Methylotuvimicrobium sp. KM2: one gene and its partner. The protein of the gene in region 2 interacts with the protein of the main gene of each other region in a pairwise test. Links are inferred from orthologs where the notes say so. Each region holds a gene or a part of one and is shown on either strand. Other genes may lie near its edges.

Region 1 (2,905 bases), 1.9 Mb from region 2 along the record:
GCCTTTACGCAGTTCATGGCTTGCATGAATAATAATTACAAGGAAGAATTAGTCGACATGGTCATCATGGCCACCCCGGACGGTAAACGTGCCGCAGCGGAGTTCGTCGTCTTGGGCGAATACTTACAAACGGACGAAGGCTTACCGGAAGCTGCCGGACAAACTTACAGACTGCCCGCGGGCGCCTTCTTCGAAATCCGCGATAACAAAGTCGCTCGCATTTCCAATTATTACAACTTGCAAGACTGGATTGCCCAAGTTAACAGCTAATTCGGCTTTCATTCGATTCCCGAGCTCGACGCGGGAATCGAATAGCTAACTTTTCAAATCCTATGAATTTAATTACCACGTTCCGGTATTTTGCATCGAAGCCCAAGGCTCCTTCGGCTCCAGCGGCTCGCTTTTTTGCAATAATTCGATCGAAATTTCATCCGGCGAACGAATAAAGGCCATATGTCCATCCCGAGGCGGACGGTTGATCGTAACGCCCGCATCCATCAATTTTCGGCACGTTTCGTAAATGTCGTCGACCTCGAAAGCCAAATGACCGAAGTTGCGGCCACCGGTGTATTCCTCAGGGTCCCAATTGTAGGTCAACTCCAGCAACGGCGCGTCTTGAACCGCGGCTTGATCCTTATCTTTCGGCGCCGCTAAATATACGAGTGTAAAGCGGCCCTGCTCGCTCTCCATCCGTTTGGTTTCACTCAAGCCGAGCTTATGGCAATAAAAATCCAATGCTTCGTCCAAATCGCGAACCCGTACCATCGTGTGTAAATAACGCATGTTATTGACTCCTTATATTTTAAATAAACGAGTTTATGGGAATTCCACTCTGAGATTCAACCTTCCAACCTTACTCAGGATTGCCGAATTCTGAATGCCCTCAAACCCTCGAAGTGCTATTATCGGCTTGTGCCATTCATGGTGCTCATATAACATAGTTATGCACTTTTTAGAAGTTACAGAGGCTATCCCTATGTGCAATACCTGCGGTTGTAATATCACGCCCGGTAATCGTCCTTTCGTTTTAGCGGAAAAACCGACTAACGGTACCACGACGATCACGGTGCTGAAAAATTTACTCGCCAAAAACGACAACCAAGCCGAACATAACCGGAGTCATTTCGATGCACGAAAGGTCTTGGCGATCAACCTGATGTCCTCACCCGGCTCGGGTAAAACCGCCTTGCTCGAAGCAACGATCAAGCGGCTGAACGGTTCTTTAGACCTGGCTGTAATCGAAGGCGATCTCGAAACCGAAAACGATGCCGCCAGAATTCGCGCGCATGGCGTACCTGCGCATCAAATCACAACAGGAACAGCATGTCATCTCGATGCGCATCTGATTCACGATGCACTGCATCATATCGACTTGTCGTCTATCGATATCTTGTTCATAGAAAATGTCGGTAACCTCGTTTGTCCAGCCAGTTTCGATTTAGGACATCATTTGAACGTGACCCTGCTCTCGACGACCGAAGGAGACGACAAACCGGCCAAGTATCCGGTCATGTTTCGAGCGGCGGATTTGATGCTGATCACCAAGAGCGATTTATTGCCGTTTCTCGACGATTTTTCACCGGAAAGGGCCGAACAAGCACTACGTAATTTAGCCAGTAAGGCGCAGGTGTTTAACCTATCTTCTCGGCAGAATAACGATTCCGGGTTGGATGCCTGGATCGATTGGCTGCACGAACAACTCCAAGCGCATCGAAACAAACTGGCACAACAACAAACGACACGCCCAAACGTCCAGCGAGACGGCCAATTACTGCATACCGATCCGGCGCAAGTCCGCTTTCGCCCGGTTGTTAAAGCCGGCGTACCAGCCTGAGGTCTTTCGATGGCACTCGACGCACGACAATGGCTCGATCAAATCCGCGCACTGCCTTTGACCTCGCCGGTGCGCATCATGAACGTCTGCGGCGGTCATGAGCGTTCGATTTCGATGGCGGGACTCAGAAGCGCCCTGCCCGACATGATCGATTTGATTCCGGGCCCCGGCTGCCCGGTTTGCATTTGTCCGGAAGAAGATATTTATCAAGCGATACAAATCGGTCTGAACGAACCCGATAGCATAGTCGTGGCGTTCGGCGATATGCTGCGCGTGCCGGTCAATGTTTCGAGCAAGTCGGTACGCTCTCTCGAACAAGCCAAAGCCGCCGGCGCCGACATTCGCCCCATCGCCTCGCCTTCCGAAGCGGTTCGAATCGCAAAATCCGAACCCGATAAAACTGTCGTGTTTTTCGTCGCCGGATTCGAAACGACCTGCGCCCCGGTCGCCGGCATGCTCTCCGAAGGCATTCCCGATAACTTATTGCTGCTGATGAGCGGTCGCCTGACTTGGCCTGCGGTTGCGATGCTGCTCGACTACGAAACGCCGTCGTTCGATGCGCTGATTGCCCCAGGCCATGTTTCAACCGTGATGGGGCCTGAGGAATGGCAATTCGTCGTGGACCGCCACGGCTTCCCGGCCGCGATTGCCGGTTTCACGCCGGACAGTTTATTGGCGGCGATTTATTCTGTTTTACGACAAAAACTCGACGGCCGAATTTTTTTGGATAATTGCTACGAGCAAGTCGTTAAACCGCATGGCAATCCGACCGCCCGCCGATTGATCGAAAGCACCCTGACGATCGTCGATGCCCCTTGGCGAGGAATCGGTATCATACCGGCATCGGGACTTGAACTTAGCGCCGACTATGCACAGCATAACGCCCGGTTTCGTTTTCCCGTCCATGCCGAAAATGCAAGAAAAAATGCCGGCACGATGCCGCCGGGCTGCGACTGTGCGAGAGTCGTGCTGGGGCGCATCAAGCCGGTCGACTGCAAGCTCTACGGCGTTTCATGCACACCGCGCTCGCCGGTTGGGCCGTGCATGGTTTCCGATGAAGGCGCCTGCCGA
Region 2 (4,029 bases):
AATATCGCTTTCGCTAACGAACTGTCGCTGATTTGCGATCAAGAAAATATCAACGTTTGGGAATTGATCAAATTGGCGAATCGTCATCCGCGAGTTAATATATTGCAACCAGGCCCTGGCGTCGGCGGGCATTGTATTGCCGTGGATCCTTGGTTTATTGTGGCGAGGTCGCCGGATCAAGCCAGACTCATTAGAACCGCTCGTGAAGTCAACGATGCCAAACCGCATTGGGTCATCGATAAAGTCAAAGTCAGTGCCGATAAATTCAAAAATCCTGTTATCGGCTGTTTGGGTTTGGCTTTTAAAGCCGATGTCGACGATTTGAGGGAGTCGCCGGCTTTGGATATCGTCAAGGAAATACGAAAGCAAGCCATTGGCGAGGTACTGGTCGCCGAACCCAACTTAACGGAATACAAGGACTTTACGCTTTTGCCTTATCAAGAAGTTATCAAGCGGTCCGATATCGTGTTGCTGTTAGTCGATCATAAGCCGTTTAAATCGTTGAAGGCGGCCGACCTCAAAGAGAAAATTTTGATCGATACGCGCGGCGTGATTCAATAGTTTTCCGAGTCATACTTCATAGGCAATGTCCAGCACCGTATACTGTATGACTTGATTAGCAATGTTAATGACGACCACATCGTCAAAAGTCTTTTTCAATAAAGCCTTGGCGAGTGGCGAATCCAAGCTGATATGCTGTTTAGCCGGATCGAGTTCGTCTGCGCCTACGATTCGGTATTTGACTTCCTTTCCTTCGGCGTTTTCCACTGTTACCCAAGCACCGAAATAGATGCGATCTTCATCGTTCGGTGTTTGATCGACCACTTTTAGTATCGGCAAGCGTTTTTGCAAGTAATGAATACGTCTGTCGAGACCGCGCAGTTCTTTTTTTCGATAGATATATTCGGCGTTTTCCGAACGGTCGCCCTCTGCGGCTGCGGCGGCAAGCGCTTCAGTTACCTCTTTACGTTTTTCCCATATCTGTTTGAGCTCTTGTTCCAAGGCTTGATAGCCATGACGGGTGATGTAGGGAGATGATTTAGGTTGAGGTGGTCTCCAGCGGCTCATGATTACTATAGTATTGAAATAAATTTTGAAGATTTTCACACAAACGTGCGTCAATTTTATATCATAAACAGCCCTTCATTAATCAATTAAAGGTTTATTTATGCAAGTTGCTGACAATATGGCGGTTTCGATCCATTACACATTAACTAACTCGGCAGGCGAGCAACTCGATAGCTCGATAGGCAGTGATGCGTTAGTTTATCTTCACGGCAGCGGCAATATCATTCCCGGTTTAGAAAAAGCTTTACAGGGTAAATCGGTCGGAGACAAATTCCAAGTTGCCATCGCTCCGGAAGACGGATATGGCGAATATTTTCAAGAGATGGTTCAGGTTATCCCGCGCAAGATGTTTGAAGGTGTTGATAACGTGGAAGTCGGTATGCAGTTTCATGCCGATGTCAGTTCCGGTCCCGGTATTGTCACCGTTATTAAGGTCGAAGGCGACGAAGTGACGATTGACGGTAATCATCCTCTAGCTGGAGAGTCGCTGAATTTCGATGTTGAAGTCACCGATATCAGGGCTGCGACAGAGGATGAATTGGCTCACGGCCATATTCATGGAGTTGGCGGCGTAGATCACTAAGCCGCAATTACTCAATATTTTTACGAGAACCGAATGCGTTGCTAGAGCCCGAGCAACACAAACGTTCCATCTTTCATCATTATGAAGACGTTCAAATCTGCCGCGCATGACAAAGTCGTTTGCTATTTTTTAGGGTTCGCGCTTTTAATTGCGGGGCCGGTTTATTCTGAAACCTCGCTATGGCGGGTTAGTAAAGATGATGCCGAATTGTTTATCGGCGGTACTATTCATTTGCTGAGTACTTCGGATTATCCGTTACCCGAAGCGTTTGATCGGGTTTATCGAAAAGCCGACAAATTAGTGTTGGAAGTCGATTTAGCCGACTTTTCCGGGCAGGAAGCGCAAATAGCTATGATGCGGCGTTTACAATATGTCGACGGTACGACATTGCGTGATGAGCTTAACGCCGAGACCTATGCCGAATTGCAGCGTTTTTGTAAACATGCGGGCATACCGATTGAGTCTTTACAGAACTTGAAGCCGCCTTTGGTCGCGATTAGTCTGATGATGTTTGAATTACATCGTCTTGGTTTAGCCGAAGCCGGCGTGGATCATTTTTTTAGCGCGAAAGCCAAGTCTGATAATAAGCCCGTTGGGGCGTTAGAATCGTTGGAGACGCAAATATCCGCACTGGAGCAGATGGGACTGGGGCAGGGGAACGAACTCATTTTGTCCACGTTAAGAGAAATTCAAGAACTCCCCGCGTTGCTGGGGGAGCTCAAGTCTGCATGGCGTTCAGGCGATCTTGATATTTTGGATGAGTTAGGCATCGCGGCGATGCGTAGCGATTACCCTCGCCTATATCGAGATCTGCTGGTGAGTCGCAATAATGCTTGGGTGCCTAAGATTGAGGCGATGCTAAGAACACCCGAGCGCGAGTTGATTTTAGTCGGCGTGTTGCATTTAGCCGGGCAAGAAGGTGTTTTGCGGCAATTATGCGAACGGGGTTATATAGTCGAATCTTATCGGTCTTTTCCTGTTAACAACGATCATGAAGATGCTTTCATCGTTCCGCAGAATGTAAGTGCTTGGAGTGCGTTTGGATGCGATCCTCAATAGACGCATCCCATACCTTTTATTCTTAGACGGTTTTTTCAATCAAAAGGGAGTAAGTTTATTGGTCTTGGCCCAGCCAATCTTGCGGCGTTAAATAGCGCTCGTACAATTCGGCTTCGGGCGAGCCTGGTTCCGGGTGCCAATTATAGCGCCAGTTCGCAACCGGCGGCATCGACATTAAAATCGATTCGGTGCGTCCGCCCGATTGTAAGCCGAAGAGTGTGCCGCGATCGTAAACCAGATTGAATTCGACGTAACGTCCGCGACGATAGAGTTGAAACTCGCGTTCTCGATCGCCGTAAGGCATGTTCTTGCGTTTTTCGATAATCGGTACGTAGGCATCGATATAGTGATTACCGATGCTTTGCATGAATGCAAAGCATTGCCCGAAGCCCCATTCATTCAGATCGTCGAAGAACAACCCACCCGCACCGCGTGTTTCGCCGCGGTGTTTCAAATAAAAATACTCGTCGCACCATTTCTTATAGCGAGGATAAACCTCTTTGCCGAAAGGCTCGCAGGCTAGGCGTGCGGTTTGATGCCAATGCTGCACGTCTTCATAAAACGGATAAAAAGGCGTTAAATCGAATCCGCCGCCGAACCACCAAATCGGCTCTTCGCCGGGTTTTTCCGCGACAAAAAAGCGCACATTGGCATGTGAAGTCGGAACATAGGGGTTACGCGGATGAATGACTAATGAAACGCCCATCGCTTGAAATCGGCGGCCTGTCAACTCCGGCCTCGCGGCTGTCGCTGACGCAGGTAGTTGGTTACCGAAGACGTGAGAAAAATTGACGCCGCCTTGTTCGATGACGTGGCCGTTGCTTAATACTCGGGTCTTGCCGCCTCCGCCTTCAGGTCTTTGCCAGTCGTCTTCGATAAATCTTGCGTTCGGTTCCTGGCTTTCCAGCGCGGCGCAGATCCGATTTTGTAAATCCAGTAGAAAGTTTTTGACGTTGTCGATGTCTTTGTTATTCATTGTTTATTAGAGTATCAAGAGGAAGCGGGCGTTAAAATCTATCAGTTTTTGTAAGGTTACGCCAAGTTTTTTGCGTGCTCACTTTTTAGCGGGAATCAAGAAAATGCCGGAACAAATCCGGATTAAGTTTTTTTAGGTCCGCTCTTAAAGCGATCGATGTCGACTCAAGCGGTTCGGCGCTTAATTGCTTGGCTAGGTTGAATGCGAGAAAACCTTCCGCTTCGCCGTTTAAAATAAGGTCTTGTTTGGCCAGAGCCGGCTTGATCAATAGTATCCAGGCCGGGAAAAACTGTGTCGGCAGCTCGAGGTCAAGCTTCTGAAATCGTTGCCAGTCGTCGGAAAG

Evidence for each region. The genes of interacting proteins can lie anywhere in the genome.
Region 1: the proteins of WJM45_RS18440 (region 2) and hypB interact in binary tests that used the Escherichia coli proteins (3 or more experiments, as listed by UniProt). The link is inferred for Methylotuvimicrobium sp. KM2 from one-to-one orthologs.

Annotation. Positions count from the first base shown.
Region 1 is NZ_CP150634.1:2,479,666-2,482,570, forward strand. It holds hypB (hydrogenase nickel incorporation protein HypB), read left to right. Parts: upstream 1-976; coding sequence 977-1,834; downstream 1,835-2,905. Other genes in the region: WJM45_RS10520 (ketosteroid isomerase-related protein), read left to right, coding at 1-270; WJM45_RS10525 (VOC family protein), read right to left, coding at 343-783; hypD (hydrogenase formation protein HypD), read left to right, coding at 1,844-2,905. UniProt on the Escherichia coli protein: Involved in the maturation of [NiFe] hydrogenases. Required for nickel insertion into the metal center of the hydrogenase. Exhibits a low intrinsic GTPase activity, which is essential for nickel insertion.
Region 2 is NZ_CP150634.1:4,376,391-4,380,419, reverse strand. The notes cover bases 1-2,909. They hold WJM45_RS18440 (peptidylprolyl isomerase), read left to right. Parts: upstream 1-1,168; coding sequence 1,169-1,651; downstream 1,652-2,909. Other genes in these bases: hemF (oxygen-dependent coproporphyrinogen oxidase), read right to left, coding at 2,766-2,909; WJM45_RS18435 (TraB/GumN family protein), read left to right, coding at 1,733-2,710; greB (transcription elongation factor GreB), read right to left, coding at 571-1,068; wecC (UDP-N-acetyl-D-mannosamine dehydrogenase), read left to right, coding at 1-561. In the rest of the region: more of hemF, read right to left, coding at 2,910-3,686; WJM45_RS18425 (hypothetical protein), read right to left, coding at 3,772-4,029. UniProt on the Escherichia coli protein: Folding helper with both chaperone and peptidyl-prolyl cis-trans isomerase (PPIase) activities. Chaperone activity prevents aggregation of unfolded or partially folded proteins and promotes their correct folding.